Regions from separate parts of the Bradyrhizobium sp. LeoA1Lang genome, predicted to be linked through region 2. Evidence: predicted binding sites of a transcription regulator. Region 2 holds the regulator's gene; each other region holds the start of a gene.

Region 1 (10,524 bases), on a different contig from region 2:
CGGCTCGACCCTGATGTCATCATGGTCGGCGAGATGCGCGATTCCGAGACGGCCCATATCGGTGTCCACGCTGCGCTGACCGGCCATCTGGTGCTGACGACGCTGCACACCAACACCGCGGCTGGCGCCATCACGCGTCTGATCGACATGGGGATAGAGAGCTTCCTGCTGGCGTCCTGCGCGCGGGTGATCGTGGCGCAGCGGCTGGTGCGGATCCTGTGCGATCACTGCAAGGAAAGCCACTCGCTGTCAGCGGCGGATATCGTCGCTGACGAGCGCTATGCAGCGCTTGGCATCGAGGCCGGCGAGGTGGTCTGCCGGCCCAGGGGCTGCGACTGGTGCGGCTTCACCGGTTTCCGCGGACGCAAGGGCGTGTTCGAGATCATGGAGATCGGCACGGCGCTGCGACGGTCAATCGGCCCGAAAACCGACTCCACCGACCTCGAAACCGCGGCGCGGCGCGAGGGCATGACCACGATGACCGAGGACGGTATCAACAAACTACGCGCCGGGCAGACCACGCTCGATGAAATCTTCCGCCTGACCACGAGCCTGTAGGGCGATCATGCCACACTACCGCTACCGCGCGTTGACCAAGGCCGGCGAGATCATTCTCGGTGATGTCGACGCGCCCTCGCGCGAGGAGGTGCTGCGGCGCATCGAGTATCTCGGCCACTTGCCGGTCGAAGCGGAGATCGCGGGCGGCGGCGCGCGGCGCAGCGGCATCTCAAGCAGCGGATTGCCGCGCCCGCGCGAACTCACCACCTTCATGCGCCTGCTGGCGCTGCTGCTGCGGTCCGGGCTGACGCTCGAAGCTGCGCTGCAGACTCTGGAGGACGACACCAACAAGGCGGTAGCCCGCTTCGCTGGCGGCCTGCGCTCGGCGGTCTCGGGTGGCGACGGCTTTGCGGAAGCGCTGGAGCGCCACGACTCCATCATCGAGCCGATCTACATCGCCATGGTGCGGGCGGGCGAGGCGTCCGGCAAGCTCGAGGTGGTGCTGCGGGCGATCGTCGAGGACCGCACCCGGCGCGAGCAGTTGTCGCAGCGGATCAGCGCGGCGATCCGCTATCCGATGTTCCTGGTCGGGTCGGCGCTGCTGATCCTGTTCTTCTTCTTGCTTTATGTGGTGCCGCAGTTCGAGTCTGTCTTCACGGAGCTGCGCGGAAAGCTCAACGCGGGCGCCGCCTTCGCGCTGACGATGTCGACTTGGCTACGCGCCAATCTCGACACCTTCCTCGGCGTCTGTGCCGCCATGCTGCTGGTCGGCTGGCTGATCCTGCGGCAACAGGGGGCGCGGGCGTGGCTCGTGGGTGCGCTCGCCTCCATTCCCGGCGTGGCCGGGGTGATGAACGACCGTCGCACCGCCCGCTTCGTTGGCACCCTGGGGCTATTGGTCGAGAATGGCGTGGCGCTCCCCGCCGCGCTGAAGATCCTGCGCGACATCATTACCGAGCCGCGCTACGCGGCGGCGGTCGACCAGGTGCACGAGCAGGTCCGCAACGGCCGCCGCTTCATCGAGGCGCTCGCCGAGAGCGATCTCGTGCCGCCGCTTGCGGTCCGCATGCTGCGGGTCGGTGACGAGACCGGCGACCTCTCGGCGATCGCGCAACACGCCGCACAATTCTACGAGCAGCGGCTCGCCATCGGTCTCGACCGGTTGATGGGCGCGATCGGGCCGATCACCATCATCGCGGTCAGCATCGGTGTCGGCACGCTGATCGTATCGATCATGAGCGCGCTGCTCAGCATCACCGAGCTTGCGATGTAGGGGCGGCCGATGGCGCGAGCAGGCATCAACGATCGGCGTGCGGGCTCGACCCTGATCGAGGTGATGGCGGTGATGCTGATCATCTCCATTCTCGCCACGCTGGTGGTGACGATGGTGCCCGGCACCGGGCGGGCGAACATGAAGGCGCTGACGCTGCAGACCGCGGCGCTGCTGCGGCGTGAACGGCTCGCGGCGATTCTCACCGGGCAGAGTCGCAGCGTTTCGCTCGATGCAAGGGAGCGGCGGCTTGTTGGGGAGAGCGGGGTTATCGCGATTCCCCGCGACGTGGTGCTCGATGTGGTCGGTGTCGACGCGCGATGGTCGGGACGGCAGGCGGTGGTCCGGTTCGAGCCGGACGGCGCCTCGACCGGCGCGGTGCTGAAGTTCTCGTGGCAGGGAGTGCGCTATGAGGTCGATGTCAACTGGTACAACGGTCGCGTGGCGATCGATCTGCCGTGACCACGCCGCCGCGCGCGGAGGGTTTACGCTGATCGAGGCGCTGGTCGCGATGGCTCTGCTCTTGGCGTTCGTGTCGGTGCTCGGTCCGCATCTGTTTTACGCGCGCCGGATCGCCGACAAGCTCGACGGCCGCATTGCCGCGCAGACGCTGCTGCGCGCGATCCTCGATGCGCCCGTCGACCGCATTGCGCTCGCGAAGGGGCCGCGCGACGGCGAGACGGCCGGCCTGCGCTGGACGGTCACGGCCGAGCCGATGTTCGTCGACGCCATGGTGCCGCGGGAGGGAAGCCTGATGCAGACCGTGGTGGACAAGTCCCAGGAGAAACCGAACGAGCCCCCCGCCAAGCGCCGGAGCTGGATCGCCTACCGCGTGAGCGCGAAGGTGTCGTGGGGGCCCGGGCAGGTGGTCAGCGCCGAGACGCTGCGGCTGGGACCGAGGGACGAAGAATGAACGTGACCGCGAAACCAACTCTTCCGAAACGCGGCCTGCCGAAATCAACGCTGCGCGGCGTGCGGGGTTTCACCCTGATCGAGGTGCTCGCCGCACTGGCGATCGGGTCGGCCGTGATCGTCGCGACCGCGGCCCTCATCCACAACGTCGCCCTCAACTTCGATCGCCGCACCGGCGTGGTGGGCCGGGCGGACCAACTGCTGCTTGCGATCGAGCGCCTGGCGGCGGATTTCGGCGCGGCGCGTCTGGTGCCGCAGTCTCTCGCTCCGCAGTCCGCGGGCGGTGGCAATCGGAGGGCCGCCTTCGTCGGCGGGTCCACCGAAGTCAGGTTCGTTGCGGCCGGCGGCACCGTGGCCGGGCTGCAGGGCGAGGAGGTGGTCAGCCTGACCGTCGAGGAGCGGGATGACAGGAGCCAGCTCGTGCGCCGGCGCGCGCCATGGCCAGGGCCGCGCATGCCGTTCGAGAACGTCGCGCTGCGCGACCCCGTTCTGCTGCTCGAAGGGAAGGTCGAGATCGCGTTCGCCTTCGCCAGCCTTGCGACGGACGGGACCGTGACCTGGAGCGACACCTGGAGCGGGCAGCCGCTGCCGCCGCGCCTGGTGCGGCTCTCGATCCGCGACCGCGCGAGCGGCGCCGAGCTCGTGCCCGCCGTGCAGTTTGCGCTCCGTGCCGATGCGCCGATCGGCTGTGCGCGGCCGGGCGCCAAGGCGACGTGTCTGACCGGCCGCGGGTCCAAATCGGCGAAGGAGCAGCCGGCGAAGGAGGCCGAGCCTGCGAAGGACCAGCCGGCGGGGGCGCGCGGATGAGCCGCCGAGACAACCAGCGCGGCATGGTGCTGCTCACGGTGCTCTGGGCGATCGCGCTGTGCTCGGCGCTGGCAATGGCGACGTCGACCACGTTTCGCAGCCTCGTGGGGATCGTCGGCATCGACCGCGAGCGTGTGCAGGCCGATGCGCTGCTGACGGCAGGACTTGAGGCCGCGGCCGGCATGGTGGCCGCCATGCGCGATGCGCCACTGGTCGCGCGTGGCACCACCATTACGCTGTCGACCGGACAGGTGCGCGTCAGCGTCAGCGACGAGGGCGGGCGCATCGACATCGGAAAGGCGCCTGTCGAGTTGCTGGCGTCGCTGTTGCGCTATGTCGGGGCGGAGGATGACGACGCCACCGTTTTGGCCAACAGGATCGTCGATCTGCGTGGTTCGGATCGGCAGGAGCGGCGGCCCAACGAGGTGGCGAAACAGCCGGCATCGGCCGCCGCCAAGCCCGATCAGGAGATGGCCGAGTCCGATGAGGCGGAGGCCGGGTCCGATCAGCGGGCCGCATCGGCCTCTCCTGCACCGTTCACCGATGTGCGGCAGCTTGCGAGCATTCCCGGAATGAGGGCGGACTGGATGGCGGCGATAGTGCCGCTGATCACCGTGTATGGGAGCGATGGCGTGAACCCACTCACCGCACCGGTCGCGGTGCTCCAGGCGCTGCCGTTCGTCGACGCGCCGCGGCTTGACACCTTCCTCGAGATGCGGCGCGCGCCGCTGGTCGATCCCGAGCGCCTCGCCTTCCTGCTCGGGCCGACGCAGAAGTATCTGAAGGTTCAGCGGCGACAGGCCGTCGCGGTGGATCTCGTCGCTGGAACTGTGGGCGGATACACGGCCAAGGCCAAGGTCTTCATCGTGCTGCTGCCCGACGACAAGCAGCCGTATCGGGTTCTCGCCTGGAACCCGTTGTCGCCGGGGGTGGCAACGGACACTGTCATGCTGATGGGGGCACGCTGATGCGTATCGACATTATTATGGGGCGCTGGATCGACATCCTGGCCCGCCTGTGGCTCGGCTGGCAGGAGCGCCGCCGTGCCCGCAACTGGCTGAAGGTCGCCCAAGACGGCAACAAACAGGACGGCGACAAATGGATCGTTTCTGATGCGAAGAGGACGGGAAGAACAACGTCAGTCATCGTCCCCGCCGGTGGTCCGCTGCCCGACGACATCGCCCGCGCCGCGCAAAACCGCTTCGTGATCCTGGAACTCGCCGCCGATGAATTCGTCGCGCGCCGGATGAGCGTTCCCGCTCAGGCCCGCGACCTGCTGCCCGGCATCGTCCGCAACCAGATCGAACGCCTGTGCCCCTGGCGCGCGAACCAGGCCGCCTATGGTTTCGATGTCGGACCGAGCGAGGATGCGGCGAGCCTCGACGTGCGTGTTCTCATCACCTCGCGCGCGGTGCTCGACGAGGCTTGCCAGCGTCTGGGTGCGCTGGGGTTGCGGGTCGATCGCGTGGTGGCGAGCGAGCGTCTTGCCGACGCGGCTATCCCCGTCGTGCTGTGGTCGCGGCTCGCCGATGCGACCGACAAGAGCCTCGCACGTATCAGCCAGACCATTGGTGGCTTGATCGCGGCCACCGTCTGCATCACCCTCATCGTGAACGTCTGGGGCTTCATGACTGCAGCGTCCGCGGACAGCGAAAGCGAAGATGTCGGGACGCGCATCGCGGCGCTGCAGCGCCAGATCAAGGGCGCTCTCCCCCGGCAATCGATCTCTTCGCTCGCGCCTCCCGAGCGCGCGTGGGCCTTGAAGGAAACGTCGCCCGTGGCTGTGATCGTTGTCGAGGCGCTTTCCCGTGCGCTCCCGGATAATTCTCATCTCACTGAGCTCAACCTCGACGGTGCGACGCTGCGCATCGTGGGCTTCGCCGACGACGCGCCGTCGCTGATTGCTCCGCTTGAGCAGTCAGGACATCTGAAGGATGTGCATTTCTTTGCTCCCACAACACGCGGCGCCGACGGCACGCGCTTCATGTTTCACATCGAGGCGCGCGTCGAGGCGCACGCCAGGATCGACGGAGGCTAGGCCATGCTGAAGCCGAATCTGAACCTGAAGCTCGATGTCAGCCGCGAGCAGATTTTCGCCGTGGGCGGCTTTTGTGCGTTGCTGATCGTCTGTACGGTTGCGGTCGCAGCAGCATTGCAGACGCGTAGCGAGGCCTTGCAGGCGCTCGCCGACCAACGCGATCAGCTTGCGAGCCTGCAGGCGCGTTCACGGTCGGTCGCCAATCGAAGCCGGCAGACTCAGCCCTCGGCAGCTCCCGCGCTCGCATTCCTGGACGCGCCCACCAGCGGGCTCGCCACTGCGCAGTTTCAGGCCTATCTGTCTCAGCTCGTGACGGATCAGCACGCCGTTTTGGTCTCGTCAGGGGTTCCGCCGGCGGATCGCGATGACAAGGGCGATATCATTCGGGTGCAGATTACGTTGAATGCCACGCTTCCCAACCTGCAATCCCTGCTTTATCGCCTTGAAAGCGGCGCTCCCTATGTTTTCGTCGATGCCCTCTTGGTGCAACCGAGCGGTTCCGGCGAGCGTGCAAGTGCCGACCCCGTCTTGAAGGTCAATCTGAACGTGCATGCCTTCTGGCGTCGGAAAACTGCTTGAACGATGATGCGATCGGCGGCCGCAAGAGAGGCGGGGATGGACGAGCTATTCCGCGGCAGCTCGCATCTCGCCGCGGAAATAGGCAATCGTCTTCTCGAGCCCGCTTCGAAGCTCGATCCGCGGTGTCCAGTCGAGCACGGTGCGGGCAAGCGAAATATCCGGCTGACGCTGGCGAGGGTCATCGGAGGGCAGCGGCATGAACACCAATCTGCTCCGTGATCCCGTGAGCGCAATCACCTCTTCGGCAAGCTCACGAATTGTGAACTCACGCGGATTGCCGATGTTGATCGGGCCCCTGAAATCATCCGGTGTGTTCATGGTCCGGATCATGGCCTCGATGAGATCGTCCACATAGCAGAAGCTGCGGGACTGGTTGCCGTCTCCGTAGATGGTGATGTCGTCGCCCTTGAGCGCCTGAACGATGAAGTTCGACACCACGCGGCCGTCGTTTGGATGCATGCGGGGACCATAGGTGTTGAAGATTCGTACGACCTTGATCCGCAGGCCATGCTGGCGCCAGTAATCGAAGAACAAGGTCTCGGCGCAGCGCTTGCCCTCATCATAGCAGGAACGCAGTCCGATAGGATTAACGCGGCCCCAATAAGCCTCAGGCTGCGGATGAACTTCGGGGTCGCCGTAGACCTCGGAAGTCGACGCCTGGAGGATTTTCGCTTTCACGCGCTTGGCGAGCCCCAGCATGTTGATCGCGCCGTGGACACTGGTCTTGGTCGTCTGCACCGGATCGAACTGGTAGTGGATCGGGGAGGCAGGGCAGGCCAGATTGTAAATCGTATCCACCTCGACATAGAGCGGGAAAGTCACATCGTGGCGCATCATCTCGAAGTGCGGGTTGCCGATGAGATGCGCGATATTGGCCCTGCCGCCGGTGAAATAGTTGTCAACGCAAAGCACATCGTGGCCTTGCTCGACGAGCCGCTCGCACAAATGCGAACCAAGAAATCCGGCGCCGCCGGTCACCAACACCTTTGCCACGTTACTCTCTCTTCATGTCCGAAGCCGATGTTGATTGCCAGCTCCACGGCCGTCGCGTTGCCGGAACGTAGCCGGCGACATGGGAGCAATCGCCGCTCTGCGAGCCGAACACAGTCCACTGCGTCACCTTCCAGACCTCGCTGCGGCGCAGTGATGCCCCCGCGATGACGCAGCTATTCCGGGGCGCAACCACGAATTGGATGTCGTAACAGCCCGGCCTGACGCTGGAGACCGTGAAAAATCTGGAAGGCGGCAGCGCTTCGGTAAACAGGTCTGGCCCCCAATGCCGCGCCCCACATGGCGATATATAGAGGTGCTGCAATGGAATGTTCGAAGCATTGACGATGGTGAATTCGGCGGCAGACGCGGCAGAAGAGAGTAGCGCCGCGATCGCAGTCACAACGAGCTGTCGATAAGGCATGTGATGCATGTGGGGTGACGCACTGCGGCCATTCATTGCAGTTCTGCCGTGTGAGCGGATGCTGAAGCATAGCGTCGGTACCATTGCAGATTTGTGGCGTTTCGCGTTGTAATTGTCTCGCGCGCTGGATGCTCAAGCGAATAAATACGTGCGATGAGTGTTCGCAAGATGATGATGGTGAAGGCGTAGGGGTGATTGAAGCGAGGTACCGACGAGCCGCTCGCGGACGGAGACGCAAGCGCTCGCTGGGCTAACGAGATCAAGGTCATCGATGTGGGAAACGTTGGCCGCCGCCCGGCCGATAGGGCCTGTTAGACGGCTGTCATATCTTCGGATATAAAAGCGCTCGCGCATCGCCTACGCCGCGCTGAGCAGCGACTGGTCGGAAGGCTTAGAAATAGGACACTGACCAGACCCTGGGGCAAAGCGAAGTGGGGCTATGACGGCAATTCGATCATATGTCGCGGATGCTTGTGCTGTGACCGATGGGAAGACGGTCGAACGTTCTCGGGGGCAACGACATCTCACCTGGATTTGCGTCCTTCTGGTAATCACCGGCGTATGCGCAGCCATTGCCGAAGAACATCGGGCTGCCACTGTGTCGGAGCCGATCGGGTTTCATATTCCCGCACAACCGCTTGCCATTGCACTGCAGGCTTACGGCGAGCGAACCGGTGTTCAAGTGCTTTATGAGAGCAATTCGGCGACTGGGCGAAAATCTGCGGCCGTTGAGGGCAACTTTACGGCCGAGCAGGCGCTGAACCTGCTGTTGGCCGGAACGGACTTGAAAGTCCAGTATACCCGTCCGGACGCGATCACCCTTGCTCTACCATCCGCGACAACTGGCGGGCCTCCCGCCAGCCCGCTTGGTTCTGCGGATTTGTCATTGGGGATGTTGAGGGTGCGGGCCTCGAATGACGGCGACGATGTCGGCCGGCTTCACGATTATAGTGAAAGTCTGCAGATCGACATTCAAAAGGCCTTGCAAAAGAATGTCAGGACGCGAGGCGGCAGCTATCGGGCTGTCCTTGATCTCTGGATCGATCGGTCCCGCACGGTTCAGCGCACCGAACTGTTCAGATCGACGGGCGATGTCGAGCGGGACGCCGCCGTGGCGACGGTATTGCGTGGTCTCACCATCAGCCGGTCGGCGCCGGCAAACACGCCTCGGCCGGTGCGTATCGTGATTGTAGTGAAGCCGTTGCAATGAATGTCGATGGCCCCCGCGGATAGGACGGCGTACCTGCGATGGGCTCGGCAATCTCGTTTTTGATGCAACGTGGAGCGCTGGTGTTTGAACCGTCCTGATCTGTGAAGCGAGATGCCATTTGTGATACGGAAGCCGCACCCCCGCTTGTACCCTGGGGAGGATTCAACCTTTGTCATAAATGTGTTATCCGCCGCCGCTACGAGGAGCCCACCGGTAGTAGTCCGGTCTGGATATCGAGCTGGCGTCTGGGGGGGCCGCGAGGCGTGGCTGGTGTCAATCGAGTACGGCTGCGGGGGCAGCTCGTCGAGAACTACGACGAACTGGTCAAGAAGCTGACGCGCCGTCTGGGGTCTTCGGACTTCGCCTATGAGGCCCTGCACGAGGCGTTCCTGCGGCTCGAGCGGGTGACTGATGCGGACCCGGTGCGCAGTCCGTCCGACTATATTTTCCGCACCGCCATCAACATCGCCAAGGATACCAAGAAAGCTCTGAACCATCGTGTCAGCGCATCGGAAGTTGAGGCGTTGCTCGATGTGTGCGACGACGAGCCGGATCCCGCCCGGGTTGTCGAAGCACGTTCCGATATTGATGCCTTCAAGCGTGCGCTGGCCGAATTGCCCGCCAGGCCCCGCCGCGTGCTGCTCGGCATCGGCATCGAGGGACGGTCTGCACACGACGTTGCAGTCAGTCTGGGCGTTAGCGTGCGAACGGTAGAAAGTGATTTGAAGCTGGCCTTGAGCCACTGTGCAAATTGTCTCGATTATACATTGATCCGTCGTCTCGGTGGCCCGCGCCCCCGTTCGTATTGAATTTGCTATCGAAAAATGCGCGGGCCGAAACCGCACTTGTCGATCATCGATGTTTGCTGCAGAACGGTGCCTTCAGGCCCCGTCTCATCCGGTCGCCGCGTCGAAAGCTGTGACCTGTTTTTTCAACTTTCGCGGGTTTTTTCTGCGGGATAGCGGAGTTTCGATCGTCTATCGAATAGAGAGAGTTGTCGCTTGGATCCGGTAAGTATATCCGGGAGAGGTTCGCGGGGGAATGCTGAGCCGATCAAGCACACGTTCAGGTCGAAACCGCAGGCAGCGCCACTGCATCATTCTCGACTATGTCATGTCCAAGCATCTGATGCAGGTGTTCCCGATTGTTTCTCCTGATGATTTGCGTAAAGGTCCGTTGCAGTACCCGGATGCGGATGGAATCATCTATATAGTCTCTCATGCACGTCCAATACTATCGGCAGGTTTGGATTTGGGGAGTAGGGCAGTGAGCGAGTCATCGTGACCGTGCCGAACCGCCCACCCAAATCCAATCCGCTGCTGGACGAGGCCCTTGATTGGGTCGTTCGCCTGAAAACCGACGAGCCGACGCGGGCAGACGTGGACGCGTTGCAGCGTTGGCGTGAGCAAAGCCCGGCACATGATGCGGCATTCAAGAAAGCAGTACAGCTTTTTCGCATGGCGAGCGTCGCCGCCCGGGAACTGGCCGATGAGCAGCAGGCCTCAGATGTCGTCGTAACGGCTTCGCAGCCGCCGCCCCGGCGGCTCACGCGCCGTATCATGTTGGGAGGGGCGATTGCGGCCGCTGCCGCCGGCTACATGATCGTTCGCCCACCGCTCGGTCTGTGGCCGTCGCTCGAAGAACTCTCGGCCGACTACAGGACCGGAAAAGGGGAACATCGCAAGGTAGCGGTCGCGCCCGACGTTTCACTGGAGCTGAACACCCAAACCAGCGTCGCGCTGCGCTCCACGTCTGACGAGACCAGGATCGAACTGATTTCTGGCGAGGCTTCGGTT
Region 2 (10,524 bases):
GCTTCGATCGATCAGCTTCCGCCCTGGCTCAATCGGGTCGCGGCATTCACGATCATCGTCGCGCTGGTGGCCTATGTGGTCTGGGTCTGGACCCAGCCGCGGGCGGTCGGGCGCGGGCCCTGGACGGTGACGCTGCCGGGCGGGCCGCTGACACTCTTGCAGATCTGCATCGGCATCATCGACCTCGGGTTCTGCGCCTTGGCGATGTACGTGCTGGTGCCGGACGAGCCCAATCTCGGCTTTGTCGTGGTGGCCGTCATCTTCGTCTCGGCGACACTACTGGGCTTTGCCAGCCACTCGCCCGGCGGCCTCGGCGTGTTCGACGCCGCCATGCTGGTCGGCCTCTGGCAGATGGACCGCGAGGACCTGCTCGGCGGGATGCTTTTGTTCCGGATGCTCTACTATATTTCACCTTTTGTCATATCTGTAATCTTGCTGACGTTTCGGGAGCTTATCCTCGGAGCGCGAATCAAGCGCCTGCGCCATTTGGGAGCTGGCTCCGACGCCAAACCGCGGCATGAGGCCGTTTATGTCCGCGAGCGCGGAGACACCAGCGCCTGACGCCGCCGCCTGAACAGGAAGAAGCCGGCTCAATGGCCCTTCACGAATCCTCTTCCTCCTTCTTCTCGCCGTGGCCCGACCGGCTGCGGCACTCGGCTATTGTCCTGCTTGCGGCGGGGCTGGCGCTCAGCGTGCTGGTCGCGCTCGATGAGCTCTCGCTGATCCGCGCTTTTGCGGTGTTCCTCTGCATCGCCGCCGCGGCGCTGGTGCCCTGGCGCCTGCACGACGTGGCGGCCTCCCGCGAGGATACCCGCAGCGTCAACCCGGTCGAGAACGGGGCGGTTGCCGCCGTCGTCGCCGGCATGCCGGACCCGGCGGTGCTGCTCGACCGCGCCGGGCGCGTCATCCATCTCAATGCCGCAGCGGCCCAGTTGGCGCCGGCGCTGCGCAAGAACGAGCTGGCCCAATTCGCGTTGCGGTCGCCGGAGATCATCACCGCGCTGCGCGAGGCGATCGCCACCACCGAGCCGCGGCGCGCCACCTATCTCGATCATGTCCCGGTCGATCGCTGGATGGAATTGGTGATCACGCCGGTGCCGGTGCCGACCCTGTTCGGCGGCACCGACAAGTGCATGCTGATGACCTTCCACGACCTGACGCCGCTGCGCCGGGTCGAGGAAATGCGCGCCGACTTCGTCGCCAATGCCAGCCACGAATTGCGGACGCCGCTCGCGGCGCTGTCGGGCTTCATCGACACCCTGCAGGGACCGGCCAGGGACGATCCGCGGGCGCGGGAGCGCTTCCTCGGCATCATGCACACCCAGGCCACCCGGATGGCGCGGCTGATCGACGATCTGTTGTCGCTGTCGCGGGTCGAGCTCTCGGCCCATGTCCGCCCCGACACCTGCGTCGACCTGATCCCGATCATCCGCCAGGTCGCCGACGGCCTGGAGCCGCTGGCGCGCGAGCGGCAGGTCGTGATCGAGATCCAGCTTCCCGAGATGCCGGTCATGATCGCGGGCGACCGCGAGGAGCTGTTGCGGCTGTTCGAAAACCTGATCGAGAACGCCCTGAAATACGGCGCCTCCGGCGGCAGGGTGATCGTCTCGCTCAAGGAGGCCGCCTCCGGCGAGGGCGCCCCGGAGATCCGGGTCCTGGTGCGGGATTTCGGTCCCGGCATCGCCCCGGAACACCTGCCGCGGCTGACCGAGCGCTTCTACCGGGTCGACGTCGGCGACAGCCGCCTCCAGGGCGGAACCGGGCTCGGATTATCCTTGGTGAAACATATTCTTAACCGTCATCGCGGCCGTCTCTTGATCGAAAGCGTGCCGAAAAACGGCGCTACTTTTACCGCCTGTTTTCCCCAGGTGAAGACCGCCGCAGCGACATAAAATCAAGCAATTTCAATTGCTTGAATGTGTCATCCAACTGTCACCCAACCTTCGTAAAACGAGCATCGACCGCTCCTAAACGGACCGGCGTGAGCGCGATCGGGCGCATCCGGCGCTTCGCTCACAGGATTGGAGACCACCCCATGAATTTCTTTAGGACAATCGTCGCTGCCGGCTTGGTGGCCGTTTCGACGTCGGCCTTCGCGGCCGATATCACTGGCGCGGGCGCGACATTTCCGTTCCCGATCTATTCCAAATGGGCGGACGCCTATAAGAAGGAAACGGGCAACGGGCTGAATTATCAGTCGATCGGCTCGGGCGCCGGCATCAAGCAGATCCAGGCCAAGACCGTGACCTTCGGTGCCACCGATGCGCCGCTGAAGGCCGAGCAGCTCGAGAAGGACGGACTCGTCCAGTGGCCGATGGTGATGGGCGCGATCGTGCCGGTCGTGAACCTCGAAGGCATCAAGCCGGGCGAGCTCGTGCTGTCGGGCGAAGTGATCGGCAACATCTATCTCGGCAAGATCACCAAGTGGGACGATGCGGCGATTGCCAAGCTCAATCCGAAGCTGAAGCTGCCCTCTGACGCCATCACTGTCGTGCGCCGTTCCGACGGTTCGGGCACCACCTTCAACTTCACCGACTTCCTCTCCAAGTCGAACGCCGACTGGAAGTCCAAGGTCGGCTCGGGCACTGCGGTCGAGTGGCCGGTTGGCGTTGGCGCCAAGGGCAACGAGGGTGTTGCCGGCAACATCAGCCAGACCAAGAACGCCATCGGCTACGTCGAATACGCCTACGCCAAGCAGAACAAGCTGACCTATGCCGCGATGGTCAACAAGGCGGGCAAGACCGTGCAGCCGACCATTGCTGCGTTCCAGGCTGCTGCTTCCAACGCGGACTGGGCCAAGGCTCCGGGCTACTACGTGATCCTGACCGACCAGCCGGGCGATGCGTCCTGGCCGATCACCGCGGCGACCTTCATCCTGATGCACAAGGAGCCGACGGATAAGGCGGCTTCGGGCGAAGCCATCAAGTTCTTCAAGTGGTCGTTCGAGAAGGGCGGCAAGGCCGCCGAGGAGCTCGACTACATTCCGATGCCGGAAGCGGTCGTCAAGCTGATCGAAAAGACCTGGGCCTCGGACATCAAGAGCTGAGCCTCGCATCGAGAGCCTCGCGCCCCGTCATCTTCCGGGGCGCGAGTCTAGCAAGTGATCCCGGAATCCCAAGGGGTTCCGGGTCTGGTCCTCGGACCCAGAAGCGGCGCCGGATAAACTCGTCGGCAAGATCGCTCGACAAGAAGCGACCCTTCTATTGTATCAGTCAACACAGGGGATTGGCGTGGCAGACATGGCCGTTCAAAGCGACGTAATGGCAGCCTCCGGACCTTACGATCGTGCCAAGGCCCTCAGCGCCTTCAAACTCGGTGACCTCACCTTCTACTGGATCACCCGGGCCTGCGCGATTTCGGTGCTCCTGATCCTTGGCGGCATCATTCTTTCGCTGATTGCCGGCGCCTGGCCGGCGATGAAGGAATACGGCTTCGCCTTCCTGTCGACGCAACGCTGGGCGCCGTCGGCCGATCCGCCGGTGCTCGGTGCGCTCGGGCCGATCTATGGCACGCTCATCACCTCTATCATCGCGATGCTGATCGCCATTCCCGTCGGCATCGGCATTGCGATCTTCCTCACCGAGCTTTGCCCGCAATGGCTGCGCCGCCCGATCGGCATCGCGATTGAGCTCCTGGCCGGCATCCCCTCGATCATCTACGGCATGTGGGGCTTCTTCGTGCTCGGCCCGTTCCTCGCCAACACCTTCCAGCCGTTCATGATCCGCCTGTTCGACGGCGTGCCGCTGCTGGGCGCGGTGTTCGGCGGCCCGCCGTCCTATCTCAGCCTGTTCAACGCCGCGCTGATCCTGGCGATCATGGTGCTGCCCTTCATCACGGCGATCTCGGTCGACGTGTTCAAGACAGTGCCGCCGGTCCTGAAGGAGGCGGCCTACGGGGTCGGCTGCACCACCTGGGAAGTCGTCCGCAACGTCGTGATCCCCTATACCCGCGTCGGCGTGATCGGCGGCATCATGCTGGCCCTCGGCCGCGCACTCGGCGAGACCATGGCCGTGACCTTCATCATCGGCAACTCGTTCCGCATCTCCTCCTCGATCTTCGCGCCGGGCACGACGATCTCGGCGGCGATCGCCAGCGAATTCGCCGAGAGTGACGGATTGCACCAATCGGGCCTGATCCTGCTCGGCCTGTTGCTGTTCGTGCTGACGTTCATTGTTCTCGCCTGTGCGCGACTGATGCTGATGCGTCTGGAAAAGAAGGCGGGGAACTGAGCCATGAATCCGATTTACAGGTCCCGCCGTCGCAACGACATCATCATCCGCGGGCTTTGCATCGCCGCTGCCGCGTTTGGGGTGACTTGGCTGGCGCTGATCCTGTTCACGCTGTTCTACAACGGCCTCGCCGGCCTCAGCCTCGATGTCTTCACCAAGAACACGCCGCCGCCCGGCTCCACCGATGGCGGTCTCCTGAACGCGATCGTCGGCTCGGTGATCATGACCGTGATCGGTGTCGGCATCGGCGCGCCGCTCGGCCTGTTTGCCGGCACCTATCTGGCCGAATACGGCAAGCATGACCGGCTCACTTCGGTGATCCGCTTCATCAACGACATCCTCTTGAGCGCGCCGTCGATCATCATCGGCCTGTTCATCTATGGCGCGGTCGTCGTGCCGATGGGCGGCTTCTCCGCGCTGGCCGGCTGTCTGGCGCTGGCGGTGATCGTCATCCCCGTCGTGCTGCGCACCACCGAGGACATGCTGCTGCTCGTCCCCAACCCGCTGCGGGAGGCGGCCTCCGCGCTTGGCCTTCCGCGCTCGCTGGTGATCAAGCGGATCGCCTACCGCGCGGCGCGCTCCGGCCTGATCACGGGCGTGCTGCTGGCGACCGCCCGCGTCGCCGGCGAGACCGCGCCGCTATTGTTCACCGCGCTGTCCAATCAGTTCTTCAGCCTGAACCTGACCAAGACGATGGCGAACCTGCCGGTGACGATCAACAACTTCGTGCAGAGCCCCTACGCCTATTGGAAAGAGCTCGCCTGGAGCGGGGCCCTGCTCATCACCTTGACCGTGCTCGCGCTCAACATCGGCGCGCGCATCCTCGGCGCCGAAAGGAGCGCAAAATGACCGATATGACCGTATCGACGACCAGCCCGAGCGCGGCCATTCCCCAGAAATCGCTGCCGGAAGCGCCGCCGAAGGTGACGGCACGCAGCCTCAACTTCTATTACGGCGAGCACCACGCGCTGAAGAACATCAACCTGGCGCTCGGCACCAACCGCGTCACCGCCTTCATCGGTCCTTCCGGTTGCGGCAAGTCAACGCTGCTGCGGATCTTCAACCGGATGTACGACCTCTATCCCGGCCAGCGCGCCACCGGCCAACTGATGCTGGACCAGACCAACATCCTCGACCCCAAGCTCGACCTCAACCTGCTGCGGGCGCGGATCGGAATGGTGTTCCAGAAGCCGACGCCGTTCCCGATGACGATCTATGAGAATATCGCCTTCGGCATCCGCCTTTACGAGAAGATCTCGAAATCCGAAATGGACGGCCGAGTCGAGAAAGCGCTGCGCGGCGGCGCGCTGTGGAACGAGGTCAAGGACAAGCTCAATGCCTCCGGCCTGAGCCTCTCCGGCGGCCAGCAGCAGCGTCTGTGCATCGCTCGCACGGTTGCGGTGCGGCCCGAAGTGATCCTGTTCGACGAGCCCTGCTCGGCGCTCGATCCGATTTCGACCGCCAAGGTCGAGGAACTGATCCAGGAGCTGTCGGAGGACTACACGATCGCGATCGTCACGCATAACATGCAGCAGGCGGCGCGCGTCTCCGACAAGACCGCGTTCATGTATCTGGGCGAACTGATCGAGTTCGACGACACCAGCAAGATCTTCACCTCGCCGAGCGATCGTCGCACCCAGGACTACATCACCGGCCGGTTCGGTTGAGGAGGGACATCATGGCTTCTGAACATACCGCCAAGGCGTTCGACAGCGATCTTCAGGAACTGACCCGTCTGGTCGCGGAGATGGGCGGGCTGGTCGAACGGATGATCACCGAATCCGTCGATGCGCTGATCCGCCGCGACATTGCGCTCGGCAAGCGTGTCGTCGCTTCCGACATCGAGATCGACAGCCTGCAGCGCGTGATCGAAGAGCGCGCCGTGCTGACGATCGCCCGCCGCCAGCCGATGGCCGTCGACCTGCGCGAGATCGTCGGCGCGATGCGGGTGGCGACCGACCTCGAGCGGATCGGCGACCTCGCCAAGAACATGGGCAAGCGCGTCGCCGCGCTGGAGAACGACTTCCAGCCGCTGAAGCTGATCCGCGGCTTGGAGCACATGACCGACCTCGTGCTGTCGCAGGTCAAGTCCGTGCTCGACGCTTATGCCGCGCACGATCTGCCGGCCGCGATGAACGTCTGGAAGAGCGACGAGGAGGTGGACGCGATCTGCACCTCGCTGTTCCGGGAGCTCCTCACCTACATGATGGAAGATCCGCGCAACATCTCGTTCTGCATCCACCTGATGTTCTGCGCCAAGAACATCGAGCGGATCGGCGACCACGCCACCAACATCGCGGAGACGGTGTTCTACATGATCGAGGGTCAGCAGATGACCGACAAGCGGCCGAAGGGGGATATGACGACGTTCGCCACGACCGTTCCGGGCAACTAGAGCACATCCAGGAAAGTCGAAGCCGGTTTTCCGAAGAAGATCCTGCTCAAAACATCAAAGGAAGAGTGGGATGACGATTCAGGCAGAGAGTCATCCCGCTATAGGAGAAGCCAAGCCGATGAGCGCACGCATTCTGGTGGTCGAAGACGAAGAAGCGCTGACGACGCTGTTGCGCTACAATCTCGATGCAGAAGGCTATGATGTCGAAACGGTCGCCCGTGGAGATGATGCGGACACAAGGCTCAAGGAACGCATTCCCGACCTTGTCGTGCTCGACTGGATGCTGCCGGGACTCTCCGGCATCGAGCTGTGCCGCCGTCTACGGGCGCGGCCGGAGACCAAGCAGCTCCCGATCATCATGCTGACCGCGCGCGGCGAGGAAAGCGAGCGCGTGAGGGGACTGGCGACCGGCGCCGACGACTACATCGTCAAGCCGTTCTCGGTGCCTGAACTGCTGGCGCGGGTGAAGGGCCTGTTGCGTCGGGCAAGTCCGGAGCGGCTCGCCACCGTGCTCACCTATGGCGACATCGAGCTCGACCGCGAGAAGCGTCGCGTCGCGCGCTCGGGCCGTCCGATCGATCTCGGCCCGACCGAATATCGCCTGCTGGAGTTCTTCCTGGAGCATCCCGGCCGCGTGTTCAGCCGCGAGCAGTTGCTCGACAGCGTCTGGGGGCGCGACATCTATATCGACGAGCGCACCGTCGACGTCCACATCGGCCGCCTGCGCAAATTGCTCAATCCCGGCCGCGAGCAGGACCCGATCCGCACCGTCCGCGGCGCGGGCTACGCGCTGGATGATCGCTTCGCGAAGGCCGAGCAGTCGTAACTCGGCGACCTCAATCCGTAGCCCGGGTGCAGCGAAGCGTAACCCGGGGAAATTTGGACCTGCCGATACAGCATTGCCGGGTTACGCTGCGCTTCACCCGGGCTACGATCTGTCGTCGGCTTACTTGCCGTGTGACGGCTTGACCGTCGGACGGCGGCGGTCCGCTGCCGGCTGGTAGGCGACGCGGGAGTGGTGCGCGCAATAGGGCAGGCCGGGAAGCGCCTTGCCGCCGCAGAAGAAGAATTCCGGGCTCGAGGGATCGCCGACCGGCCAGTGGCAGGTGGCCTCGTTCAATTCGAGCAGCGACAGCCGCTGGCTCATCGGCACCACATTGTCGTAGGCGATAGGGTCCGCTTCCACCTCCACCTCGAAGGCGTGGGCGAGTGCGGTGTTGCCGCGGGAGACCGGCCGCGCTACGCGCATCATCGGCTGTGCGGGACGCGCCTTGCGCTGCCGCGGCGCGGCTGCAGCAGGACTCTTGGCGCGGCCCGAGAGGCCGAGCCGGTGCACCTTGCCGATCACTGCATTGCGCGTCACGTTGCCGAGTTCCGCTGCGATCTGGCTGGCCGAGAGCCCGGCTTCCCAGAGCTTCTTCAATTGCTCGACGCGTTCGTCGGACCAGGTCAATACCGTCATCGCATCTTTCCCTTCGCGTTGCGCCGGCCGATCCTGGGACAGCGCTGCGATGCCTAATCTCAAAAATCCCTGCGGGCAGAATCCCTTAAGGCTCGCCGGGCACGAAAACCGCACCCGAACGTGTACGCCGCACACAAAGGACTCTAGGGATCAAAACTGCCGCACGAGATGTCGTACCCGACAGGCCAGACGCTACAATATGGCGTGACTCTGGCGCAAGAGTCCGCGCCTATGCGTCCACATGTTCCGACATTTAGGGATTGCAATCGGGCTTTTCCACTACACTGGAAACCCGCGGATTACCCGGTACTTTGCAGCGCAGCCTGGCGGCTTCGTGGCGATTGACAGCGCCCGCCGCGCGCATAGAATGCCTTTACGTGCCGCCCTGCAAAGGCGGCACGTTTTGTTTTCGCTGGATGAGCTCCAGCCGCGTGTCTGCATCGCTGCACGCCGCCAGGGCTCATCTGAAAGGCTTGTCTAAAACCCTTCAGTGATCGCCATGACCGACAGCGCCACGTCGCATCTGCTTCCCGTTTTTGCCAGGGCCGATCTCGGCTTCGAACGCGGCGAAGGCTGTTGGCTGATCTCGACCAAAGGCGAGCGTTATCTCGACTTCACCTCCGGCGTCGCGGTGAACGCGCTCGGCCATGCCCATCCGCATCTGGTGAAGGCGCTGCAGGAGCAGGCGACGAAGCTCTGGCACATGTCGAACCTGTTCAAGAGCCCGGACGGCGAGAAGCTTGCCGCGCGGCTGTGCGAGCAGAGTTTTGCGGACTTCGTGTTCTTCTGCAATTCCGGCGCGGAAGCGATGGAAGGCGTGATCAAGGTCGTGCGTCACTATCACTTCTCGAAGGGGCATCCGGAGCGCTATCGCATCGTCACCTTCGAAGGCGCCTTCCATGGCCGCACGCTCGCGACGCTGGCCGCGACCGGCGCCGCCAAATATCTCGAGGGCTTCGGCCCGCCGATGGACGGTTTCGACCAGGTGCCGCATGGCGACATCGAAGCGGTGAAACGCGCGATTGGTCCGCAGACGGCAGGCATCCTGATCGAGCCGGTGCAGGGCGAAGGCGGCGTGCGCTCTGCGCCGCCGGCCTTCTTCAAGGCGCTGCGCCAGCTTTGCGACGAGCACGGTCTCCTGCTCGCCTTCGATGAGGTGCAGACCGGCATGGGCCGCACCGGCGATCTCTTCGCCTACAAGCGCATCGGGGTCACTCCCGATGTGATGTCGCTGGCCAAGGCGCTCGGCGGCGGCTTTCCGATCGGCGCCTTCCTTGCGACCGCGGAAGCCGCGTCCGGCATGACGCCGGGCTCGCACGGCTCGACCTTCGGCGGCAACCCGCTCGCGGTCGCGGCCGCCAGCGCCGTGCTCGATGTGATGCTGCAGCCCGGCTTCTTCGATCACGTGCAGAAGATGTCGCTCCTGCTCAAGCAGAAGCTCGCCTCCGTGGTCGACCGCTATCCGTACATTCTCGCGGACGTGCGCGGCGAGGGGCTTCTGATCGGCGTCAAGGCGGTGGTGCCCTCGGGCGACCTCGTCAACGCCCTGCGCGAGCAGAAGCTGCTCACGGTCGGCGCCGGCGATAATGTGGTGCGCTTCCTCGCGCCGCTGATCGTCGGCGAGGCCGAGATCGAGCACGCCATCGGTTGCCTCGAGCGCGCCTGCACCGCGCTCTCAAGTGGACCGTCGAAGAAGGCAGCGGGATGATGAGCAAGGCACCCCGTCACTTCCTCGACATCAACGAAATGTCGCTCAACGAGCTGCGCGCCATGCTCGCCGCCGGCGCCGCCATGAAGGCGAGACTGAAGGCGCATGAGAGGGCTACGAAGCCGCTCGAAGGCAAGACGCTGGCGATGATCTTCGAGCGCCCCTCGACCCGCACGCGGGTGTCGTTCGATGTCGGCATGCGCCAGCTTGGCGGTGAATCGATCATGCTCACCGGTGCCGAGATGCAGCTTGGCCGTGGCGAGACCATCGCCGATACCGCGCGGGTGCTGTCGCGCTATGTCGATGCGATCATGATCCGCATCCTCAACCACGATGCGCTCTTGGAACTTGCCGCGCACGCCACCGTCCCCGTGATCAACGGGCTGACCCGGCGCTCGCATCCCTGCCAGGTGATGGCCGACCTGATGACGTTCGAGGAGCGTCGCGGTTCGATCGAGGGCAAGATCGTGGCCTGGACCGGTGACGACAACAACGTGCTGGCGTCATGGGCGCATGCCGCCGAGCGTTTCAAGTTCGCCCTCAACATCGCGACGCCGCCGCAGCTCGCGCCGAACAAGGCGATGCGCGACTGGATCAAGGCCACCCAGGCGCCGATCGTGCTCGGCAACGACCCCGAAGCAGCCGTGCGCGGCGCCGACTGCGTCGTCACCGACACCTGGGTGTCGATGGGCGACAAGGATGGCGAGCACCGCCACAATCTGCTGCGGCC
Region 3 (10,524 bases), on a different contig from region 2:
CGCCCGTTCGAGCAAATGATCGAATGAACCATCGGCGGTATCGAGCACCAGATGGTCTCGATCCCACGGTTCATAGTGCCGGTTCACTATTTCGTCCCACGTTGGCAACCTGAGGCCACTGATGTCTGAGGTGCGGCCTTCCACCCGTTGCCGGTACAAAACCAAGTCGCTGCAAACTACTTCGATCTCAGCGATGGGTGCCGATCTTTGCAAGGCGGTCTGTCGCCATCCGACGCGGCTTGCGAGGACTGGATTTACGCAGTCTGCTATAACGATGCGGCCGAGCTCAAGATTTTCAGCCGCCAGTGCGTTGGCTACGACATAACCCATCGTGCCGACCGTTTGGCCTGCCTCCTGCAAGGTCTGCTCGATAGCGTCGATACGAAGATATGTAGCCGCGAGACGTCTTGTCAGCTCGCGAGAAACTGTCGTCTTCCCGGTGCCCGGAAGGCCGCCGAAGACTATGAGTATAGGTTGACGGCTTATCATGCCCGGATCATCGGCCGGTATTCCGAGGTCCGCAATGGGGCAGAAGCGGTGAGGTTCAGACCGAGCGAACGTTTTCCGGTTTGCGCCTCAAAGCACACGCCAGGCGGTTATGAGTCCTAATCGAATTCGAGCACGTCGGCGGCTGCGAGGCGGCCGGGGGTGCGATGGAAGAGATCGCGATCGATGACCGCGCACAGCTTTGGCACAGGCAGCTTGTCGCTGCCACGCATCAGGTTCTTGATTTCGAAATGGCCGTCCTCGCAGATCGTCTTCAGCGAGGCGATGATGCGGGTGACCTGGCCGTCTTCGCCAAACGGCAGGAGCAGCCGCTCATAGGCGACCGTCCGTCCATAGATGTCGTCGATATGGGCGATCGTGTAGACCGGCAGGCCGCGCGCGATGCACTCGTGGTAGACTGGCATTACGATCGGCGCGAGGCGCGGGCCCAGATAGTCGTCGAGAGCGCGGCCCTTTCCGGTGTGGCCGTAGGCGTGCGCCATCCGCGTGCCCTCGCTCTGGATCGTCAATCGCGGCGGCTGACATTCAGCCTCGACCGTGTAGTTGACAAGGTCGAGCCTCTCATCCTCTAGCCGCTCCGGCTCGTACTCGTCGACGCGTGGCGTCGACCGGTCACGGGCATACAGCCTGAGCCAAGCGTTCAGCAGATCGCGCTGCCGGATCGATTTCACGATCGATGAATTGGTGCTCTCGAATTCCAAGGTCGAAAATCCGTCCCAGGACCAGATGGCCAGAGCATCGGCTGGACGCGGAAATATTCTATGAAGGCTTGGCTGCGCGGCAAAATACCGTTAATGGCGGCTTTCCGAAGCGACAAACCGGGGGCGGCTGCAATTCGACTATTGGAGAAGACGGAACCGATGAGGGGTGCGTCCTCGGTGCTCAGCTTTCCGCCTTGCCTAACCCATGTTGCATCGGCATATTCCGCCGCCGGGGGCGGCGGTCCGGGATGGGTTTCCGGGTTCGCGGAAAACCAGCCGGATCAGGAAAAAATTTGGCCGCGCGCGCAATCGCGGTGAGGCCGAGGGGGAAATTGTTTGGCCGACGAGTTCATTCTCGAGACCCACGGATTGACCAAGGAATTCGCGGGTTTCTTCGCCGTTCGCGACGTCGCGTTGAAAGTGCGTCGCGGCAGCATCCATGCGTTGATCGGGCCCAACGGGGCCGGCAAGACGACATGCTTCAACCTCCTGACAAAATTCCTAAAGCCGTCCGCCGGCCGGATTGCATATAAAGGGCAGGACATCACCGCGATGCCGCCGGCCGATGTCGCGCGTCTCGGATTGGTGCGCTCGTTTCAGATCTCGGCGGTTTTTCCGCATCTGACGGCACTGGAGAATGTCCGCGTCGCTTTGCAGCGCCAACACGGCAATTCCTTCGATTTCTGGCGCTCGAAAAGCGTGCTCGACCGCTATAATGCCCGCGCGCTGGAACTGCTTGACGATGTCGGCTTGAGCGAGTTCGCCAACATTCCCGCCGTCGAGATGCCTTATGGCCGCAAGCGCGCCCTTGAGATTGCGACGACGATCGCGCTCGACCCGGAGATGATGTTGCTGGACGAGCCGATGGCCGGCATGGGCCATGAGGACATCGACAAGATCGCCGCCTTGATCAAGCGCATTTCTGCGAAATACACCATCCTGATGGTCGAACATAACCTCTCGGTGGTGGCGAATCTTTCCGACATCATCACCGTGTTGACGCGAGGGCAGGTGCTCGCGGAGGGCCATTATGCCGACCTCTCCAAGGACGAGCGCGTGAAGGAAGCCTATCTGGGAGCCGGTCATGCCTGAGCTGAAAATGGCTGAAGCTCCGGCCGCAAAACCTGCGGACGCGAAGGTGTTGGCCGTGCAGGACCTCCAGGCCTGGTATGGCGAATCCCACATCCTTCACGGCATCAATTTTCATGTGAATGCCGGCGAGGTGGTGACGCTGCTCGGGCGCAACGGCGCCGGCAAGACGACCACGCTGAAATCGGTGATGGGAATCATCGGCAAGCGCTCCGGTTCGATCCGCTTCGAGAACCAGGAGATCATCCGCGCGTCCTCCGACAGGATCGCACGGAAGGGCATCGCTTTCTGCCCGGAGGAGCGTGGCATTTTCGCAAGCCTGGACGTGCGCGAAAACCTGCTGCTGCCGCCGACCGTGCGCCCCGGGGGCCTGTCCCTCGACCAGATCTTCGATCTGTTTCCGAATTTGAAAGAGCGTCTCAACAGCCAGGGCACCAAGCTGTCCGGCGGCGAGCAGCAAATGCTCGCGATCGCGCGCATCCTGCGCACCGGCGCACGTTTCCTGATGCTGGATGAACCGACCGAGGGGCTTGCGCCGGTCATCATCCAGCAGATCGGCCATACCATTGCGCGGCTCAAATCGGAGGGCTTTACCATTCTGCTGGTCGAGCAGAATTTCCGTTTCGCATCGACGGTCGCTGACCGCTATTACATTGTCGAGCACGGCAAGGTGATCGACGGTTTTGCCAATTCGGAGCTCTCCGCCAACATGGACAAGCTCCACACCTATCTCGGCGTCTGAATTGCCGACATCAAGAAAAGCAAGAGGGACTACAATCATATGAAGAACAGGATTTCGGCGTTGCTGCTTGGCACCGCCCTGACGTTCGCCTCGGTTGGCCTCGCGCTTGCCCAGGACAAGACCGCGAAGATCGGTGCGCTCTCCGACCAGTCCGGGCTTTATTCAGATCTCGGCGGGCCCGGCTCGACGCTCGCGGCGCAGATGGCGGTTGAGGACTCCGGGCTTCTCGCCAAGGGGTGGAAGATCGACGTCATTTCCGGCGATCACCAGAACAAGCCCGACATCGGCTCGACCATCGCGCGGCAGTGGTTCGACGTCGACAAGGTCGACATCATCGTCGACGTACCGAATTCCGGCGTGGCGCTCGCCGTCAACAACGTCGTCAAGGAGAAGAACGGCGTCTACATCAACTCCGGCGCGGCGACTTCGGACCTGACCAACGCCCAGTGCACGCCGAACACGGTGCACTGGACCTACGACACCTACATGCTGGCGCATTCCACCGGACAGGCGCTGGTGAAGTCCGGCGGCGACACCTGGTTCTTCCTCACCGCCGACTACGCCTTCGGCGCCGCGCTGGAGCGCGACACGACTGCCGTCATCACCGCCAATGGCGGCAAGGTGCTCGGCAGCGTCAAGCATCCGCTCAACACCTCGGACTTCTCGTCCTTCCTGCTGCAGGCGCAATCGTCGAAGGCCAAGATCATCGGCCTTGCGAATGCGGGCGGCGACACCACCAACTCGATCAAGCAGGCCGCTGAGTTCGGCATCGTTTCCGGCGGCCAGAAGCTGGCGGCGCTGCTGTTGTTCCTCACCGACGTCAAGGCGATGGGGCTCGATGTCGCGCAGGGCCTGAACTTCACCGAGACCTTCTACTGGGACATGAATGACCAGACCCGGGCTTTCTCCAAGCGGTTCTCGGAGCGGTCGAAGGGACACGCCATGCCGTCCATGGTCCAGGCCGGCGTCTATGCGGGGCTGCGTCACTATTTCAAGGCGCTCGAAGCGCTCGGCGGCAATCCGCATGACGGCGCCAAGGTCGTGGAGAAGATGAAGTCGATCCCGACCGAGGATGATCTGTTCGGCAAGGGCGAGATCCAGCCGAACGGCCGCGCCATCCATCCGGCCTACCTGTTCGAGGTGAAGAAGCCCTCCGAATCCAAGGGACCGTGGGATTTCTACAAGCTGGTCGCCACCGTTCCGGCCGACCAGGCGTTCACGCCGCTTTCCGAAAGCAAGTGCGCGCTGCTCAAGAAGTAACTATCATCGCCCGCCGGCGGTGAAGCCGGCGGGCTCCATTTGGGGGGGAGGGGGCGAAGGCCAACGCGATGCAGGCTCTCTACGCACAGCTACTGGTGGGACTGATCAACGGCTCGTTTTACGCGCTGCTCAGCCTCGGGCTTGCCGTGATTTTTGGCATGCTCAACATCATCAATTTCGCCCATGGCGCGGTCTACATGATGGGCGCCTTCTGCGCCTACTTCCTGCTCAACATCGCCGGCCTCGGCTATTGGTGGGCGCTGATCATCGCGCCCATCGTGGTCGGCATCTTCGGCATGATCCTGGAGCGGACCATGCTGCAATGGCTGTCCGGCCTCGACCATGTCTATGGCCTGCTGCTGACCTTCGGCATCGCGCTGATCATCCAGGGCATCTTCCAGAACTATTTCGGCTCTTCCGGCCTGCCGTACCAGATTCCCGACGCGCTCCGCGGCGGCATGAATCTCGGCTTCATGTTCCTGCCCGTCTATCGCGGCTGGGTGGTCGTGTTCTCGCTGGTGGTATGCCTGGCCACCTGGTTCCTGATTGAGAAGACGCAGCTCGGCGCCTATCTGCGCGCCGCGACCGAAAATCCGACGCTGGTACGTGCCTTCGGCATCAACGTGCCCAGGATGATCACGCTCACCTACGGCCTCGGCGTCGGGCTTGCGGCGCTCGCAGGCGTGCTGTCGGCGCCGATCAACCAGGTCCGCCCGCTGATGGGCGCCGACCTCATCATCGTCGTGTTCGCGGTGGTGGTGATCGGCGGCATGGGATCGATCATGGGATCGATCATCACCGGTTTTGCGCTCGGCGTGATCGAGGGACTGACCAAGTATTTTTATCCCGAGGCTTCCAACACCGTCGTGTTCGTCCTGATGGTGCTGGTCCTGCTTGTGAAGCCGACGGGACTGACCGGACGGGCGGCCTGATATGTCAGCACTCACCGACGATACCCTGCCGGTCCCGCCGCGCGCGATGCGCGACGAGATGGTCGCTTTCGGCATAATGGCCGTGCTGCTGGCCATCGTGCCGCTCACCGGCATCTATCCGTTCTTCGTGATGCAGGCGCTGTGCTTTGCGCTGCTCGCCTGCGCCTTCAACCTGCTGGTCGGCTATGGCGGCCTGCTGTCGTTCGGCCACGCGATGTTCCTAGGCACCGCCGGCTACGTCTCGGCGCATGCGCTGAAGGTGTGGGCGCTGCCGCCGGAGCTCGGCATCATCATCGGCACGGCCGCGGCCTGCGGGCTTGCCGTCATCACCGGCTACATCTCGATCCGCCGCCAGGGCATCTACTTCTCGATGATCACGCTGGCGCTGTCGCAGCTCCTCTACTTCATCTACCTGCAGGCGCCGTTCACCCATGGCGAAGACGGCATCCAGGGCATTCCGCAGGGCTTTCTGTTCGGCGTCTTCAACCTCGCCAAGCCGACGGTGCTTTATTACGTCGTGCTCGGCGGCTTCCTCGGCGGCTTCCTGTTGATCTACCGCACCATCAACTCGCCCTTCGGCGAGGTGCTAAAGTCGATCCGCGAGAATGAGCCGCGCGCGATCTCGCTCGGCTACAAGACCGACCAGTACAAGCTGCTTGCCTTCATCCTGTCTGGCACGCTGGCGGGCTTTGCCGGCTCGCTCAAGGTGTTCGTGGCCCAGAACGCCTCGCTGACCGACGTGCATTGGTCGATGTCCGGCGAGATCGTGCTGATGACGCTGGTCGGCGGCCTCGGCACCGTTTTCGGTCCCGTGGTCGGCGCCTTCATCATCATCGCCATGCAGCAATATCTGGCTGGTTACGGCCAGTGGGTGACCGTGATCCAGGGCGTCATCTTCGTCGCCTGCGTGCTGACCTTCCGCCGCGGCATCATCGGCGAGGTCGCGCGTTTGCTCAGGCGGTCGCTGTAGGGCTTGCTACGCATCGTAGCCCGGGTGGAGCGGGACGCGTAACCCGGGACATCTGCGTCCGCGTTTACTAACGGCCCTGGGTTACGCTGGCGTTCCACCCAGGCTACGGCACCGATCGCGTGGCGAGATGGAGCCCAACGCAATCGTGCTGCGTTGGGCCCTCGAAGGCATCGGGGACCCTTTCACAAAGCGGTGGATGACCGGGTTCCGGCGGCGGAGCGCTGGCCGTTCCTGCACAAAATGTTCTATGACAGTTTTGTGACAGGTTGCGGAGCGGCCGTCCGGCACGATGGATATGACCTATGCTACGCTGGTTTCGAGCCTTTTTGCCCAAGGAGGAGCGGTTTTTCGACCTGTTCGCCCGGCATGCCAAGACCTCCGTCCAGTGCGCGATGGCGCTGCAGGATGTGCTGAAGGGTGGGGACGAGACGCCCGTCCACTGCCAGCGCGTCAACCAGTTCGAGAATGACGCCGACAACATCACCCGCGAGGTTCTGACCGCCGTCCGGCGCACCTTCATCACGCCGTTCGACCGCGGCGACATCAAGAACCTCATTACCTCCATGGACGATGCCGTCGACCAGATGCAGCAGACCGCCAAGGCGGTGGTGCTGTTCGAGGTGCGCGCGTTCGAGCCGCCGATGCGCGAGATGGGGACACTGATCGTGGAATGCGCCAATCTGGTCGGGCGCGCGCTGCCGCTCTTGCAGTCGATCGGCAGCAACGTCTCGATGCTGACGCAGATCACGGAGGAGCTCACCAAGCTCGAGGGCCGGGTCGATGATCTCCACGACATCGGGCTGAAGGAGCTTTACCTCAAGCACCGCGACGCCAACACGATGGATTTCATCGTCGGCGCCGAGATCTACGATCATCTCGAAAAAGTCGCCGACCGCTTCGACGACGTCGCCAACGAGATCAACTCGATCGTGATTGAGCAAGTGTAGGGCAGTTTACGTGGACGCCACGCTTGGTCTTCCGGTCCTGGTGATCCTGATCGCGGTCGCCCTGCTGTTCGATTTCCTGAACGGCCTGCATGACGCCGCGAATTCGATCGCGACCATCGTCTCGACCCGCGTGCTGCGGCCGCATTTCGCGGTGTTCTGGGCGGCGTTCTTCAACTTCGTCGCGTTCACCGTATTCGGACTGCACGTCGCCAACACCATCGGCACCGGGATCATCGAGCCCGAGGTCGTCGATGCCACCGTGATCTTCGCGGCGCTGGTCGGCGCCATCGTTTGGAACGTGATCACCTGGGCGCTCGGCATTCCCTCGTCGAGCTCGCATGCGCTGATCGGCGGCCTGGTCGGCGGCGGCATGGCGAAGGCGGGGGTCTCGGCGGCGGTGTGGAGCGGGCTCTCCAAGACGCTGCTCGCGATCGTGCTGTCGCCACTGATCGGCTTCCTGCTGGCACTGGTGCTGGTCGCGATCGTGTCATGGCTGTCGGTGCGCTCGACGCCGTTCGCGGTCGACCGCGCCTTCCGCATCCTGCAATTCGTCTCCGCCTCGCTCTATTCGCTCGGCCATGGTGGCAATGACGCGCAGAAGACCATGGGCATCATCGGCGTGCTGCTCTATTCGCAGGGACATCTCGGCGAGGAGTTCGGCATCCCGTTCTGGGTGGTGCTGGCCTGCCAGGCCGCGATGGCGCTGGGCACCCTGATGGGTGGCTGGCGCATCGTCCGCACCATGGGGCTGCGCATCACCAAGCTGACGCCGATGCAGGGCTTTTGCGCGGAGACCGGCGGGGCGGCGACCCTGTTCATGGCGACCTTCCTCGGGGTTCCCGTTTCCACCACCCACACCATCACCGGCGCCATCGTCGGCGTCGGTGCGGCGCGCCGGGTCTCGGCGGTGCGCTGGAATGTCGCAAGTTCGATCGTCTATGCCTGGGTCATCACCATTCCAGCCGCCGCCGCGGTCGCGGCCGTCACCTATTGGGTGGTGTTGGCGCTGCGCTGATCAGGTGACCAGCTTGAGGCCGACAATGCCGGCCACGATCAGCCCGATGCTCGAAAGCCGAAGCGCGGTGGCTGGCTCGCCGAACAGGATGATGCCGAGCATCGCCGTTCCGACCGCGCCGATGCCGGTCCACACCGCATAGGCGGTTCCGATCGGCAGCGTCTTCAGCGCGAGCCCGAGCAGGACAATGCTGCCGACCATGCTCAGAAGCGTCAGCACCGATGGAACGAGCCGTGTGAAACCTTCGGTATATTTGAGCCCGATCGCCCAGCCGATCTCCATCAGACCGGCGATGAGCAAGATAGTCCAGGCCATGACGACCCTCCTGATAGGGCAGGGTCGTCCCCGCGGCTGATGTCGTGAACAGGAAGGTCGTCCTTCCCGGGCCCGATATGGGGCTGGCCTTCGCGCTCCGCAATCACCAAATAGGCTTGATCGCCCCGAGTTTCCCTGCCAAACGCTCACCGCCATGTCCGACCTTGCCCTGACAGCCGAATCGCCGTCTCGTTCCCCGCTTGCCGATGAAGTGGCGCGGCGGCGCACGTTTGCGATCATCTCCCACCCGGACGCCGGCAAGACCACGCTGACCGAAAAGCTCCTGCTGTTCGGCGGCGCCATCAATCTCGCCGGCCAGGTCAAGGCCAAGGGCGAACGGCGGAACACGCGTTCCGACTGGATGAAGATCGAGCGCGAGCGTGGCATCTCGGTGGTCACCTCGGTGATGACCTTCGAGTTCCAGGACCACGTGTTCAACCTCCTGGACACACCGGGCCACGAGGATTTTTCGGAAGACACCTATCGCACGCTGACCGCCGTCGACTCCGCCGTCATGGTGATCGACGCCGCCAAGGGCATCGAGGCGCGCACGCGAAAACTGTTCGAGGTCTGCCGCCTGCGCGACATCCCGATCATCACCTTCATCAACAAGATGGACCGCGAGAGCCGCGACACCTTCGACCTCCTGGACGAGATCGAGAAGACGCTGGCGCTCGACACCACGCCGATGACCTGGCCGGTCGGCCGCGGCCGCGATTTCATGGGCACCTATGACGTCAGGAACGGTGGCGTGCGCCTGCTCGAAGGCGGCGGCGCCAAGACCGGGCAGGCTGAGCAGATCGACATCGCCGATCTCGCCAGCCGCAATCCCAATCTCGACGTCGCCGAGATCAAGGAGGAGCTCGCGCTGGTGTCGGAAGCCTGCAAGCCGTTCGAGCTCGATGCGTTCCGCGAGGGTCATCTGACGCCGGTCTATTTCGGCAGCGCGCTGCGCAATTTCGGCGTCGGCGATTTGCTCGAAGGTCTCGGCCAGTTCGCGCCGGCGCCGCGCGCGCAGGATTCCGATCTGCGCAAGGTCGAAGCCGCCGAGCCGCGCATGAGCGCCTTCGTCTTCAAGATCCAGGCCAACATGGATCCGAACCACCGCGACCGCATCGCGTTCGCGCGGCTCTGCTCGGGCAAGCTCAGCCGCGGCATGAAGGCCAAGCTGGTGCGCACCGGCAAGAACATGAGCCTGTCCAGCCCGCAATTCTTCTTCGCCCAGGACCGTTCGGTGGCGGACGAGGCCTTCGCCGGCGACGTCGTCGGCATTCCCAACCACGGCACGCTGCGGATCGGCGATACCCTCACCGAAGGCGAGGATTTGACCTTCGTGGGCGTGCCGAGCTTCGCGCCGGAAATCGTCCGCCGCGTGCGGCTCACCGACGCGATGAAGGCGAAGAAGTTGAAGGAAGCCCTGCAGCAGATGTCGGAGGAGGGCGTCGTGCAGGTGTTCCGCCCGCGCGACGGCGCTCCGGCTCTCGTCGGCGTGGTCGGCCCGCTGCAGCTCGATGTGCTGAAGGCGCGGCTGGATGCCGAATACTCGCTGCCGGTGGAATTCGAGGTGTCGGAATTCCAGCTCGCGCGCTGGATCTCCTCCGACGACCGCAAGAAGCTGGACACTTTCGTCGCCGCCAACAACTCCGCCATCGCCGACGATGTCGACGGCGATCCCGTGTTCATGGCCAGGAACGAATTCTACCTCGGCTACACCCAGGAACGCGCCGAGGGCATCACCTTCTCCAACGTCAAGGACGTCAAGCGGAAGGGGTAGGTCGCTAGCTGCAGCCGTCGTCCCCCGCGAAGGCGGGGGACCCAGGCGGCGGCCTCTCGGTGAAGCACAATCGTCCATGGAATACTGGATCGCCCGATCAAGTCGGGCGATGACAGCGGTGCGGGCGGAACTCGCCGCGCACGCAAGGAAGTGAACGCGCGCCAGCTTGATGACGCCGCTAGCGGCCCTCATTTCCTTGGGGGCGGCATCCAAAGGGCTTGTCTCATGCTGCGACGCGTCGTGATCTGCCTCGCACTCATCGTCGTCGGAAT

What was found. Region 2 encodes PhoB, which activates phosphate uptake and scavenging genes when phosphate is short. Its sites were predicted from a motif close to TGTCATNNANCTGTCAT; they were not measured.
Region 1: the regulator PhoB is predicted to act here: its motif matches at 7,828-7,844, upstream of ACZYOF_RS10390 (STN domain-containing protein).
Region 3: the regulator PhoB is predicted to act here: its motif matches at 6,449-6,465, upstream of ACZYOF_RS08215 (DUF47 domain-containing protein).

What each region holds. Positions count from the first base shown of each region.
Region 1 covers NZ_JBVAPG010000021.1:62,958-73,481, forward strand. Annotated here, with positions in the region: gene ACZYOF_RS10340 (GspE/PulE family protein) at 1-558, shown strand, start outside; gene ACZYOF_RS10345 (type II secretion system F family protein) at 566-1,771, shown strand; gene ACZYOF_RS10350 (prepilin-type N-terminal cleavage/methylation domain-containing protein) at 1,781-2,230, shown strand; gene ACZYOF_RS10355 (prepilin-type N-terminal cleavage/methylation domain-containing protein) at 2,187-2,681, shown strand; gene ACZYOF_RS10360 (PulJ/GspJ family protein) at 2,678-3,487, shown strand; gene ACZYOF_RS10365 (type II secretion system minor pseudopilin) at 3,511-4,455, shown strand; gene ACZYOF_RS10370 (PilN domain-containing protein) at 4,473-5,525, shown strand; gene gspM (type II secretion system protein GspM) at 5,529-6,104, shown strand; gene ACZYOF_RS10380 (UDP-glucuronic acid decarboxylase family protein) at 6,150-7,097, opposite strand; gene ACZYOF_RS10385 (hypothetical protein) at 7,099-7,554, opposite strand; gene ACZYOF_RS10390 (STN domain-containing protein) at 7,958-8,728, shown strand; gene ACZYOF_RS10395 (RNA polymerase sigma factor) at 8,992-9,537, shown strand; gene ACZYOF_RS10400 (FecR family protein) at 10,009-10,524, shown strand, end outside.
Region 2 covers NZ_JBVAPG010000011.1:361-10,884, reverse strand. Annotated here, with positions in the region: gene ACZYOF_RS06280 (lysylphosphatidylglycerol synthase domain-containing protein) at 1-561, shown strand, start outside; gene ACZYOF_RS06275 (ATP-binding protein) at 594-1,892, shown strand; gene pstS (phosphate ABC transporter substrate-binding protein PstS) at 2,036-3,046, shown strand; gene pstC (phosphate ABC transporter permease subunit PstC) at 3,240-4,229, shown strand; gene pstA (phosphate ABC transporter permease PstA) at 4,233-5,078, shown strand; gene pstB (phosphate ABC transporter ATP-binding protein PstB) at 5,084-5,896, shown strand; gene phoU (phosphate signaling complex protein PhoU) at 5,908-6,624, shown strand; gene phoB (phosphate regulon transcriptional regulator PhoB) at 6,743-7,450, shown strand; gene ACZYOF_RS06240 (GcrA family cell cycle regulator) at 7,571-8,086, opposite strand; gene ACZYOF_RS06235 (acetylornithine transaminase) at 8,586-9,794, shown strand; gene argF (ornithine carbamoyltransferase) at 9,794-10,524, shown strand, end outside.
Region 3 covers NZ_JBVAPG010000015.1:55,773-66,296, forward strand. Annotated here, with positions in the region: gene ACZYOF_RS08180 (P-loop nucleotide/nucleoside kinase family protein) at 1-489, opposite strand, end outside; gene ACZYOF_RS08185 (PAS domain-containing protein) at 606-1,208, opposite strand; gene ACZYOF_RS08190 (ABC transporter ATP-binding protein) at 1,545-2,300, shown strand; gene ACZYOF_RS08195 (ABC transporter ATP-binding protein) at 2,293-3,039, shown strand; gene ACZYOF_RS08200 (ABC transporter substrate-binding protein) at 3,079-4,299, shown strand; gene ACZYOF_RS08205 (branched-chain amino acid ABC transporter permease) at 4,368-5,231, shown strand; gene ACZYOF_RS08210 (branched-chain amino acid ABC transporter permease) at 5,233-6,201, shown strand; gene ACZYOF_RS08215 (DUF47 domain-containing protein) at 6,504-7,148, shown strand; gene ACZYOF_RS08220 (inorganic phosphate transporter) at 7,159-8,163, shown strand; gene sugE (quaternary ammonium compound efflux SMR transporter SugE) at 8,164-8,478, opposite strand; gene ACZYOF_RS08230 (peptide chain release factor 3) at 8,633-10,252, shown strand; gene ACZYOF_RS08235 (hypothetical protein) at 10,478-10,524, shown strand, end outside.